4 regions of the Thermanaeromonas toyohensis ToBE genome follow, and region 1 is predicted to be linked to each of the others. Evidence: riboswitches for the same ligand, from Rfam matches in the RefSeq annotation. Region 1 holds a riboswitch; each other region holds the start of a gene.
What was found. A riboswitch is a leader RNA that binds a small molecule or an ion and turns the genes downstream of it on or off. The one in region 1 is predicted to bind cobalamin.

Region 1 (3,076 bases):
AGAAAAATATGTCCTGGGAAGTGGCTAAACAGGCCGTAGATTATGTGGCTGCTAGGGCTTCCTCATTTAAGATCCAATTTTCGGGTGGTGAACCCTTGCTCAATTTTTCCCTTATTAAAAAAATAATCTCTTATGTTAGGGAGCAAGGCCTAAAAGCTACTTTCCAGCTTCAGACCAATGGAACTTTACTTACCCCAGGCCTTGTTCGGGAGTTAAAAAGGTTGGGCCTCTCCTTAGGTGTAAGTCTTGACGGTATGCCAGAAGTAAATGATTCTTTGCGACCCTTTGTAGGAGGCCGGGGTTCTACCTTGGCTACTATTCAGGGTTTAAGAAATTTGGCTGCCGAAGGGATTAAAGTAGGCCTCACCGTTGTTTTAACCAGAAGGAGTACAGAAGAGCTTCCTAGGCTAGTGGAATTATGTGCTTATCTGGGGAATATTTATGGTTTATCCTTGGATTTAGTACGGCCGTTGGGGAGAGCCCAAGATAATGAAATTCTACCTCCCGATGAAGAACTTCTTCGTCAGAAGCTTAGGGCTACTTTAAGACGGGCGCAGGAAATAAGCTCTTTAGGTGGGCCAGTTATACGGTTCCGGGAAGTTGAACGTATAAAGTACTTGTTAACCCATGGCTATAGACGCCTATATTACTGTTATGGTACTACAGGCCAGTCCTTGGCTATACTACCTGATGGTAGTGTTTATCCTTGTGCCTCTTTGAGCGAGTTACCGGATTTTTACTTGGGTAACATTATGGACCCCCATTTTTCCCTGCTACAGGCAGTCAAGGGGAAGCCGTGGTGGCAGCGGAAGGTCGAAAATATGGAAGGCTGCCGGGACTGCCCGGATAAACTCCTTTGTGGTGGAGGGTGTCTAGCCCGCGCTTATGCTTATACTGGACGGGTGGATAGGCCTTACCGGGGAGATTGTGTATTAAGGAAGGTCTTTATAGAATGGGCCTTACTCAGTGCTCAACGGTAATGAGCCTTCTTAAGTCGTTTCGCTGGTTACCTCGAATATCTTTCTCTACTATAGATATGGACAACTTATAAACTCTACTATAGATATGGACAACTTATAAATACCCATGCTAAACTATACTCGAATAGTTGGATATTAAAATTAAATAGCCTGTAGGAGGTAACGGGTGCCCTTAACCTTTAAAGGGTAGGGGTTAAAAGGGAAGCCGGTGAGAATCCGGCGCGGTCCCGCCACTGTGAAGGGGAGGGGCCTTACATTTAGGTCACTGGGGTTTTAAGCCCTGGGAAGACGTAAGGTTCCGGTGAACCTGAGCCAGGAAACCTGCCCGTTGACCTTTAACTTACCAACCTACGCGGATAGGGAGGTGGTTATTTTATGCCCGATTCCAGTCCCCCACTCCGGGTAGGGGGACTTTTTAGTTTGGCCAATGCAAACCTGGCTTTTCTTGATGTTTAAAGGATGGGTGGCTCTAGATTTAAATCACTATTGATTAGGAGGGTTCATAGTTATGATTAATCCCTGCGGATTTAATGATAAATTTATCCGGAAGCCTAAGCCCCAATTTCCCCATAGATTAAATTTGTTTCTCCTCTCTTTCTATATTTTACTTATTACATTTTTCGCCTTAAGTTTTTTAAACGGTTGTGGAACAAAGAAAGAAGCTTCTGCTCCGGTGGAAGCGTTAAATCTTAAGTATGCCACCGGATTCAAAATAGAAAAGCTACCTGGGGGATATCAAAAGATTACTGATGGCGAAAGCCGGACTTTACTTCTAGTGCCTCAAGGGAAGAAGCCGCCGGCCGAGTATAAGGATTTGCCGGCGATATATACGCCGGTTAAGCGGGTAGCGGTGTTTTCCACTACAGATGCCGCCTTGCTTAAGGCGCTGGGGGAACTGGATAGTATTGTAGGAGTAACCAGTAAAAAGGAAGAGTGGTACATCGATAAAGTTAAAGAGGGCCTCGAACGAGGTACTATCACTTATCTTGGAAGCTCTATGGCTCCAGATTATGAAAAAATAAAGGCCTTAAAGCCGGAGGTTGTTTTTATCTACACGGGAGCTATGGGAGGTTCGGAAATTGTAAAAAAACTGGATGAGCTAGGTATACCTTATGCCGTAAACAATAGCTGGTTAGAGAAGGAGCCCCTAGGGAGGCTAGAATGGATTAAATTTATGGCTGCATTTTACAACAAGGGCCAAGAAGCCGAAAGTTATTTTGAAGATGCAGTTAAAAAGGTAGAAAGCCTAAAAGGAAAGGTTGGTTCTGGACAGCGGCCGAAGGTGGTGTGGGGAAGCATCTTCAAGGGTAAGGTATATGTACCCGCGGGTGGTTCCTATGTAGCCAGGATGATCGATTTAGCAGGGGGCGATTATGTCTTTAAAGATCTAGAAGCTGATAAGGGAGGTAGTGTCACCATTAGCCTGGAAGAATTTTATGCCCGGAGTAAGGAGGCCGATATCTTTATTTATGCTAGTAGCCCCAATTACGGAATTTCTTCCCTGGAAAAACTTGTACAGCAGGGTCCGGTGCTAGCGGATATAAAACCTGTGAAAGAAAATAAAGTTTGGGCTTTCCAGCCTTGGTACTATCAGTCCTTGGATAAAACCGCTGAGCAGATAGAGGATCTAGCCGCCATCTTACATCCTGCAAGTTTTGCTGGCTACCAGATCAAGCACTTCTTGCTGCTACCACCTAAATGAACTTAAACAAATAAATGGTAGGACTTAAGCTCATAAGCCTTTTCTTAAGGCGGGATGGCGATTGCGAAGCTTTATTAACCCATGGCTTAAATACTGGTTTATTTTTCTAGCCTTTGTGGGCCTCTTGTGCCTTATCTTTTTTTTAAATATCGCGCTGGGTTCAGTTTCTATATCCTTGGGAGAAGTGGTCCGCATCCTTGGAGAGGGGCCAACGGGAAAGGGGGTAAATACAGCCGTAATCTGGGAAATCAGGTTTCCCCGGACGCTAGGTGTTATCATTGGGGGAGCCTCCTTGGCTACCAGCGGCCTACTCCTCCAGGTATTTTTCCGCAATCCTATAGTGGAGCCCTATGTCCTAGGGGTTTCGTCTGGTGCCACCCTGATGGTAGCCTTA
Region 2 (3,076 bases), 790 kb from region 1:
GGCAGCCTGCTTTTCAATTGCTTCAAACATATCCTCGGGCGTCATAGCTACGATGCTCCCATGTTTTTCAATAGCCTCAATAGCCGCCTGGTAAAGGGGTACGGTCCCCACTGCTACATGAGCCTTTTCCAGCACGAGGCGCCTCATGGCATCGATATCTCCGCCTGTGCTTAAATCCATCACAGCATCGCACCCCGCCGCCTCCGCCGCGGCCAACTTTTTCTCCTCCATAGCTGGATCGGAACGGTCGCTGGAAGTACCGATAAGGGCGTTCACCTTTACCCGCAGCCCCTCTCCTATACCGCAGTAGTTAAATTCTTTACGTTTTACATTGCGGGGGATAACTATTCTGCCTTCGGCAACACCCCTCTGGACAAACTTTACGTCTACACCTTCCTGGGCAGCGACCCACTCCATCTCAGAAGTTATCTTCCCTGCACGTGCAGCCAGGACCTGGGTCATTACTATCACCCTTTCTTTTTTATTGCGGGTTCTTTTAACCTCTCACTATGCCTTACCTTGCTACTGAGGAGTCTAACAGCTAAGCCTAGGAGTTCCTAAATAATGGGACACAATAGCCATAGCACAGTACTTACCACACATAGTACAAGCCAACGAAGAAGCCTCGCTTCTTTCCCTACGCAACTTACTTGCCCGTTCGGGGTCAATGGCTAAGGAAATCTGTTTCTGCCAATCTAACTCTTTTCTGGCTCGGGAAAGGGCTAAATCCCAGTCGTAAGCTTTAGATGCCCCCTTGGCTAGATCAGCGGCGTGGGCAGCGATGCGCGCAGCTATCACACCTTCCCGCACCTGCTCTATATCAGGTAGGCCTAGATGCTCGGCGGAAGTTACATAGCAAATAAACTCCGCGCCCGCCCAAGCGCTGATAGCCCCCCCTATGGCCGCGCTTATGTGGTCATAGCCTGCAGCAATATCTGTAACAACAGGGCCGAAAACGAAGTAGGGTGCTCCTTGGCAAAGGCTTTTCTCAAGCGCTATAGTAGTTTTAAGTTTATTTAAAGGAACATGCCCCGGCCCTTTAACCATTACTTGTACGCCTGCTTTTCTAGCCCTCCTTACCAATTCCCCTAAGACCACCAGTTCCTGTACCTGGGCCCCATCTAAAGAGTCGGCCAAGCACCCCGGTCGCATCCCATCGGCTAAGCTTAAAGTAACATCATATTTATAGGCGATAGCCAGAAGGCGATCGTAGTGCTCATACAAGGGATTTTCCTTGCGGTGATACAACATCCATCCCATAAGATGGGAACCCCCGTAGCTCACTAAGGGATCTACTCTCCCTTCCCTTTGGGCCCGCTCCACTATTTCCATGGTGAGTCCGCAATGTAGCCCGAAAAAATCTACGCCTTCGGCAGCCTGGCGCTCGATAACTTCAAACAGTTCTTCCACTTCCATTTTGAGTGAAGATCCATATTTTCTAGCCGCTTCGGCAAAGGCCTGGTAGATAGGTAAGGTACCAACAGGAGTAGGCGTAGAGGTGAGGGAAGCCTCGCGCATGGCGTTGATATCCCCGCTTACACTAAGGTCCATAATAGCATCCGCGCCCGCTTCTACTGCTGCTTTAATTTTAGCTATTTCTACCCCCATTTCTGCCCTGTCTCCATACAACCCCACACTTGCGCTTACCTTAGTTCTAAGCCCTTTTCCGATACCTATAGGAACTATATTCCGGCGCTTAACATTGCGGGGGATTACTATGGTTCCCTCGGCCACTCCCTGCCTTATAAATTCCGGGGTAACCCCCTCTTTGAGAGCCACCTCCTCCATTTCTGGTGTAATTATTCCTTGCCGGGCGCTGGTCAGTTGAGTCATGGAGCGGCTACCTCCTTTACCTTTAAATAAGTAAAATAAAAAAGTTCCCAGCATCGCTGAGAACTTTACCATCATCCTCAGGGCTTCCCACCTTCTTTCCGCGAGAAGGTGTACTCCTTACGACCAGGCAGGTCTCCTGGCTCCCGGATCCTTGCTCCCCTGCGCCTTCCCATCCCCCTTCCCCGGTAGCTAAACTTCTACCCTCCGGGTTAAGGAACAGTGGCCTTCTTTTAGGTTCGCTCCCCGGTTACAGTGGCGGGACCGCTTGGGATTCACACCCAATTCCCTATTCTCCCTAGACGGGCACCTGGCCGGGTTATCTTTATTAATTTTTTCGTTTATGATTTTAGTATATGATTTCCCCTGGTGTCAATAGAGGTGTGGCTCTAGCGTTATCTCATCTAGGCCTAGTCCCACTAAAAGGGCCGCTGCTGTCACTTCTCCCCCTAGCTCACCGCACAGACCTAACTTATTTTGTTATATCACATTCCCTGTGATATCACAAAGTTATTATTTGAGCGCGGCATTGGCGTTGTACCTAAATCTTCTACCTTAGCGAAGCCCTGGTAACCTAAAAGAAACCAAACACCTCTCTAAAAGCTTTAAGGAGCCGTTCTTTAACTTCTTCCATAGGTACAGGGCGCCCTATTAAATCTTCTAAAGAGGTAACCCCATAATCCTGCAACCCACAAGGCACGATCAGAGAAAAGTTTTCTAAGGTTGCCTGTACATTAAAAGCAAACCCGTGGTAAGTTACCCAACGCTTTACAGCCACTCCTATAGCACCAATCTTTTTATCCCCCACCCAAGCTCCTGTTAGCCCTTGTTTACGGCTACCTATTAACCCATAACTAGCTACTACCTTAAGCATCACTTCCTCATAAAGCCTCAATAACCTGTGTAAATCTTTTCCATAATAGTTTAAGTCTAAGATAGGGTAACCTACTATCTGGCCCGGACCGTGGTAGGTGATATCACCACCCCGGTCCACTTCCACAAGCTCTATCCCCAGCTCCTTTAAAACTTCTGGGCCCACCAGGAGATGCTCTTTTTTACTACTTCGACCCAGGGTTATTACAGGGGGGAAATGTTCTACTAAAACCAATACATCACCTATCTCTCCTCTGATCCGCTTGTCTACTAGCTCAAGCTGAAGCTCGTAAGTGGACAGATAATCTTTTCTGCCCAGATCAATAACCTTTAGTTCCTGCATATAACAATTCCCGGACTTCCTGTCCGCTTA
Region 3 (3,076 bases), 440 kb from region 1:
GAGCTTCCGGTGAAGGAGGAACACCCCAAGGGGCCGCTATCGCCCTATGGAGTGAGCAAGCTGGCTTCGGAATATTATCTCTACTACTTTGCCCGTGTGCACGGCCTTAGGTGCACAGTGGAGCACCTGAGGAGGACAGGAAATCCAAAGAAGGCCCTAGAAGTTGCCCGGGAAATAATTGAACAGTATCTACCAGCTCTGAAGGAACTGAGCAGGAAATAACTTTGGCAGACAAGAGCGCTTTGGACGATGCTTTGAAGCTCTTAATCCTTGTTGCGCCGAGAGGCCGCCTCAAAAAATAATGGCGGGCAGGAGGCCCCTGGGCAACCGGTACACCGGCTCCAGCCGCCTGCCCGCTTATAATTTGTCTCTGTCAGGGTGCCTTAAATTATGTCCTTGGCATGGACGTTGAACCACCGGATGAGGCAGTAAACGGCCAGGGATGGGTTTGGTGGAACGTTTCTGGCTGCAGCAGCCTACTGATGGTGTGGGCGTGCCGCGGGGGAAGAAAAAGGCCGTGCTGGGTAAACTTACTGAGCGGGTATGTGGCTAGCGCGGCTTTTTCGTTTTTGCAGTGCTTTCCTTGGTGCTGTTAGGTATAATATATGTGACAGGTAGAAACTAACAGGTAGAAAAAGGTAGGGAAACCAAAAGATGGTCAGGGTAAATTATGATGAGTACATTAGCCGACTAAAAAAGAAATCATCGCATTTTTATACCGCCTGGGTGGCTCATCTGGGTAAGAGTCCACGTTCTGGCAGGCACCGAGCTATGGAAGAAGATATTGTCTTGTTTTTGTTGGACTATAAGCGATGGCAGAAGAGTTTAGTTAATGGTAGTATAGAAAAGGTCGGTCCCCGGAGGTATCGTATGAAATGAACGAGCGGTTAGGAGATATTCTTACTAGCTTGACCCAAGAAAAGGACTCGCTTAGAAAGGCTTTGGGGGTACTAGCGGTATTAACCGAGGCCCTTAAACCTAAGGGGATTAGACCTATTTTAGTAGGAGGCCGGGCTCTAGAGTTTTATACCTTAGGTGGATATGCCACAAAAGATATAGACCTGGTAGTTAACGGAAGAGAGCAGGCTAAACTTATTTTGGAAGAAATGGGCTTCTTACGCCGGCCTGGTGAACGGCACTGGTATCATGAAGAGCTTGACCTGGCTATAGAAATACCCGATGAGTTTTTAGCAGGTTCCCTAGAAAAAGTGGTTACCGTAGAAATAAACGGTATGGAAGCTTTTATAATTGGGATTGAGGATCTGGTAGTAGACAGGTTGGCTGCAGCGAAGTTTTGGAAGAGCCAAGCGGATGCTCAGTGGGCAGCCAAGCTTCTTGCACTTCATGCTGGCGAGATTGATTTAGAATACCTTAAGGAGGCAGCTCGAGAGCAGCAAGTAGAGGACGTTTTAACTGAGGCCTTGAGACAGAGTGAGGCTTATATTAACGCTGTTAAAGATCAAGGGCTATCTTAGGCTAAACATTGATTTTTGGGACATCGCGCTCGTAAGAAGCAAACAGTTAGTCAATTTTGACACTAACCAGCAGGAAAAAAATGAAGTGACAGCGAATAGTAAGTAACACAGTCGAGTAAAAATCACGAGTAAAAATCAAAAATTAAAGGTTTATCCAGGTACGGGTGCTTTTACCCGGAAGGGGTAAAAGTTAAAAGGGAAGCCGGTGGGAATCCGGCGCGGTCCCGCCACTGTGAGGGGGAGGAACCCTACATATAGGTCACTGGGGCTTTTAAGCCCTGGGAAGACGTAGGGAACCGATGAACCTGAGCCAGGAAACCTGCCCGTTACCGTAAACTTAACCGACCTACGCGGATAGGGAGGTGATTATTTATTTTACGTATCGCTTCTTTATAGACTACTAAAGCCTCGTCTGGGGAAAGCAGAGGGCAAATTTAAAGGAATGGGGGAATAAAGATTGTCTGCTTATAGAAATAAGTGGAAAAAGATGAGCTTGATTTGGATTATCTTGACGTCTCTAATTCTTTCTCTGCCTATAGCTAAAGGTTGGACGAGTGAAGTATCTTCACCGGCCGACTATGCTATTAAGTTTCTACGAGATGAGTATACAAAAAATGGCTTCCAGAATCATGATGCTGGGGTAGGTTCCTATGGTTTCTATATTCTAACTCAAGCTGGTGTTGACGTCAGCGGCTGGGTATACAATGGGGAAAGCCTTAAAGACGCTGTAACAAACGCAGTCTACAGTGATATTTCCAACAGTAGTCAAATCAGAGCTAAGGTTTTGGCCCAGGATTTGGTGGCCGCACAGTCGTTGGGGCGAAACGATCTGGTAGATAGTTTGGTCCAGATATTAAAAGCCAGACAGACAGGTTATGGATTCGACACTGGGGATTACAGTATTTTTAGCAACATGCCAGCCTTCGACCTTTTAGGCCGAGCAGGATTAATTTCGGTGATTAATAAAGTGTATGCCAAAGACTATATCTTGGGAACCCAGAACACAAAAGTTGGCGATCGTGGTTACGGAGCCTGGGGGTTCACTTGGGAGGGTAACTTCTATGCTGATTTCATGACCACGGCCCAGGCAGTAAGGGCACTCCATTATCTGGATCCAGCAGGACAAGATAGCCAGATCCAAACCGCTATTAATAACGGGCTTAACTGGATGAAGAACCAGCAAAAGGACGACGGCAGCTTTGTGGCTGGCATGGATGATCCAGTGATCGATACTGCAGAAGTAATTGTGACCCTAAAGGTGTTGGGATTGGATCCTGCTGAATGGAAGAGCAGTACGGGAAAAACAGCCATCGACTACCTGATGAATAAGGCCCTTAATCCAGACGGGAGCTTTGGGACGTCCCAGAACGCTATGGACGCCACCTGGGCCCTTAGTGCCTATAATCTATTAAACACTCAGTTTTACATTGACCCTTCCGTCGTAACCTTTAATGATATCTCTTCTCACTGGGCAAAAAATGATATTGAATTTATGGCTAAAAGGCTTATTGCCCGAGGCATAAGCAGAGACCTTTTTGCTCCTGATGCTAGCATAACAAGGGCACAGTTTGTTGCCTTCCTTATCAGGTCGTTGAACATAG
Region 4 (3,076 bases), 1.6 Mb from region 1:
ACAGCTGATCCCCGGGTGGTTCCTGAAGCCCGCAAACTCTCTTGTATTTCTTACGATGAAATGCTGGAACTGGCCAGTCTAGGGGCCAAAGTCCTTCAGGCTCGCTCGGTGGAGTTCGCCAAGCTCCATAAGGTAGTCTTAGAAGTCCGCTCAAGCTTTAACAATAATGAAGGCACCATAGTGAAAGAGGTGCAGGATATGGAAAAAGCCATGGTAGTAACCGGCGTAGCCGGTGACCGCAATGTAGCCAGGATAGCTATCTATGATGTTCCTGACCGGCCGGGCATCGCCCGGGCCCTTTTTGAAGCCCTGGCTAAGGAAAACATCAATGTAGATATGATCGTGCAGAGCGCCATGCGGGACGGTATAAATGATATAGCCTTTACGGTAGCCCGCGATGACCTGGCTAAAGCCGTGGAAGTGACGGAAAGGGTCAAAGAACAGATCGGGGCCAGCGCCGTAGCTTATGATGACAAGGTAGCCAAGGTTTCCATCGTGGGTGCGGGAATGATCACCAATCCTGGGGTGGCAGCGGGTATGTTCGCCTGCCTAGCTGAGGAAGGTATCAACATCCACATGATAAGCACCTCCGAGATAAAGGTATCCTGCATTATCGATGAAGAACACCTTACCAGGGCCATGCAGGCCCTACACAAATGGTTTAGGTTAGATCAGGAAGCTTAGATCATGTAGGCGGCCCTGAAAGTAGGCCGCCTGTGTTTCTTTAAACTTTGGGAGGTTGGCTGGTATCCCCAGAAGATATCTTTAGCAAACGAAGCTCCGCATCCTGGTTACGAAGCCTTATATGTTGCTTAAATTCAATAAGAATGTCTAAGATCTCGTGCAGGAAGGGGCTACCGAAGGTAGAAAGGAGCCCCACCACTATCATATTAAGGAGCCGATAGAGGCCAGGGTGGCTAACTTTAAGGGCGGAGAGGAGCCCATTTATACCCAATAACCCGAAGACATCCACGGCCGCCATACCAGCTAGTAGAGCAGCCACCACGGCGCTAACCAAAAGCACGCGGGTTCTCCTTTTTTCTTCCTTTATAGGGTCGGCCTCTTCCTTACCTAGCCAGGGCCAGCGGGCTTTAAGCTGTTCCACTATCCCCTGGGTGGCAGCAAAGATGGCCCCCATAATCGTTAAGAAGCGGTTAATATCTTCCAAGGTTATCCGCTCCTTTCTTAAAAGAGTGCTTACACCATATGCTATTCTTTTGAAATACCCCTTGCTATAGGGGGTAGAACTCCAGTATAATAAAAACGACAAGTCAATAAGGAAGACGGGATGGCTACCTCTATAGGTAGCCGAGGGAAGTCAGTGAGAATCTGACGCGGTCCCGCCACTGTGACAGGGAGCAGGCCCACATCAAAAAGCCACTGGGCTTTAGGTTTAAGCCTGGGAAGGCGTGGGTAGCGATGAACTGGAGCCAGGAGACCTGCCTGTCTTCTTTGTACCATGTCCCTACGAGGGATAGGGGGTGGTGCATGATAAGCTAGCGCCTTCTGTTACCGTGGTAGGGCAGAAGGTTTTTTATTTTTCCAGGTGGCTTGGCCTCGAGAAGGCAAGGCCTAAAAGGTTGAGACGGGAGGAGGAGCCGCCTCAAAAAGGTTCCCTTCATAAAAATTAATGGAAGGGTAACTTGAGGTAGGCTATGACTGCCGCCCGGGAAGACCTGCCTGGTGAAAGAGGGGTGGGTTTGTCTCCCGGGGGCGAAATTTAAGCCTTTATCTATCCCCGGTAGTGGACAAACCGGGGTTTTTTCGTAATCTCTCCATGGGGGGCGAGATAAGAGCCCATGGTACGGAGGGCAGGTGAGGGGGAAGGAAAAGCTATACTGGTAATCGGGGGTACAAGGGAAAGCCGAGAATTAACGCGCAGGCTCGGAGATCAAGGTTATACTGTGGTGGTCTGGACAGGCAGCGAGTACGGGCGGAAACTTGCCCTAGAGGATGGGGCGAACATAACCCTTATAGAACCTATTAGTGAAGAAGCCTTACAGCGCGTAATTCAGGAACATGGAGTTAATATGGTAGTAGATTTTAGCTTGCCTTATCCTAATGAAGTTTCCACTTTACTGGAGGATTACTGCTCCAGGTGGAACCTCCCTTGTGTACGTTTCTTCCGTTCTGAGACAGAGCTTCCCCGCCACCCTTTGATCCATGAAGTCTACGGGTGGGCCGAGGCAGCCCAAGTGGCCGCGAAACTGGGGAATACCATTTTCCTTACCACCGGTACCTACAACCTGGAAGTATTCCTATCCAGCCAGGAATTGAAGGGCAAGCGAGTAGTGGTCCGGGTTTTGCCCGAACACCGCGTGATCAAAAAATGCCAGGATCTGGGGCTTACTCCCCGGGATATAGTAGCCATGCAGGGCCCCTTTTCCCGGGAATTAAATAAAGCTATATTCAGAGCCTACAAAGCTAAAGTAGTGGTTACCCGGGACTCGGGCCCTCAAGGAGGGACAGATACTAAAATAGAGGCCGCCTTAGATCTCCGTATACCTGTAGTAGTTATTAAACGTCCCCCTATAAAGCACCAGCATCCGGTAACCTCTCTGGAGGAAATATTTAAACTTTTAGGCGAATAGCCTTAAGGAGTAAGAAAGGAGGCCAGGGTTTTTAACCCGCTAAAGATGCTTTCTAGATATATCAAATTAATTTTAACTCTAACTTCCTACCTTATTTTCGTTTCCCTCTTAGCGCCGCCCCCAGCCTATGCCATGCACATCATGGAAGGGTTCCTACCCCTAGGCTGGGCAGCCTTCTGGTTTCTTTTAGTTCTTCCCTTCTGGGCCTGGGGGTTAAAGAGCCTTAAAGTGAAGGTTTCTGGTCAACCCAGTCTTAAACTTCTTCTGGGCCTGGCAGGGGCTTTCACCTTTGTCCTCTCTGCTTTGAAACTTCCTTCGGTGACCGGAAGCTGTTCTCACCCTACAGGAGTAGGTTTAGGGGCCATCCTCTTCGGGCCAGCAGCCATGAGCGTACTAGGCGCTATAGTGCTCTTGTTCCAGGCCCTTCTCCTGGCCCATGGTGGGTTAACCACTTTAGGAGCCAATACTTTTTCTATGGCTGTAGT

Region 2: another riboswitch for cobalamin. It lies ahead of thiC (phosphomethylpyrimidine synthase ThiC); the one in region 1 lies ahead of B9A14_RS02025 (ABC transporter substrate-binding protein).
Region 3: another riboswitch for cobalamin. It lies ahead of B9A14_RS04190 (S-layer homology domain-containing protein); the one in region 1 lies ahead of B9A14_RS02025 (ABC transporter substrate-binding protein).
Region 4: another riboswitch for cobalamin. It lies ahead of cobK (precorrin-6A reductase); the one in region 1 lies ahead of B9A14_RS02025 (ABC transporter substrate-binding protein).

What each region holds. Positions count from the first base shown of each region.
Region 1 covers NZ_LT838272.1:411,443-414,518, forward strand. Annotated here, with positions in the region: gene B9A14_RS02020 (radical SAM/SPASM domain-containing protein) at 1-980, shown strand, start outside; cobalamin riboswitch at 1,128-1,323, shown strand; gene B9A14_RS02025 (ABC transporter substrate-binding protein) at 1,489-2,682, shown strand; gene B9A14_RS02030 (FecCD family ABC transporter permease) at 2,744-3,076, shown strand, end outside.
Region 2 covers NZ_LT838272.1:1,201,385-1,204,460, reverse strand. Annotated here, with positions in the region: gene bzaB (B12 lower ligand biosynthesis ThiC-like protein BzaB) at 1-462, opposite strand, end outside; gene thiC (phosphomethylpyrimidine synthase ThiC) at 535-1,833, opposite strand; cobalamin riboswitch at 1,943-2,159, opposite strand; gene B9A14_RS18220 (putative PEP-binding protein) at 2,203-2,295, opposite strand; gene lipB (lipoyl(octanoyl) transferase LipB) at 2,405-3,046, opposite strand; gene ptsP (phosphoenolpyruvate--protein phosphotransferase) at 3,024-3,076, opposite strand, start outside.
Region 3 covers NZ_LT838272.1:855,627-858,702, forward strand. Annotated here, with positions in the region: gene B9A14_RS04175 (NAD-dependent epimerase/dehydratase family protein) at 1-222, shown strand, start outside; gene B9A14_RS04185 (nucleotidyltransferase family protein) at 876-1,475, shown strand; cobalamin riboswitch at 1,621-1,816, shown strand; gene B9A14_RS04190 (S-layer homology domain-containing protein) at 1,963-3,076, shown strand, end outside.
Region 4 covers NZ_LT838272.1:2,184,937-2,188,012, reverse strand. Annotated here, with positions in the region: gene B9A14_RS11325 (aspartate kinase) at 1-684, shown strand, start outside; gene B9A14_RS11320 (hypothetical protein) at 725-1,168, opposite strand; cobalamin riboswitch at 1,269-1,461, shown strand; gene cobK (precorrin-6A reductase) at 1,800-2,591, shown strand; gene B9A14_RS11310 (energy-coupling factor ABC transporter permease) at 2,637-3,076, shown strand, end outside.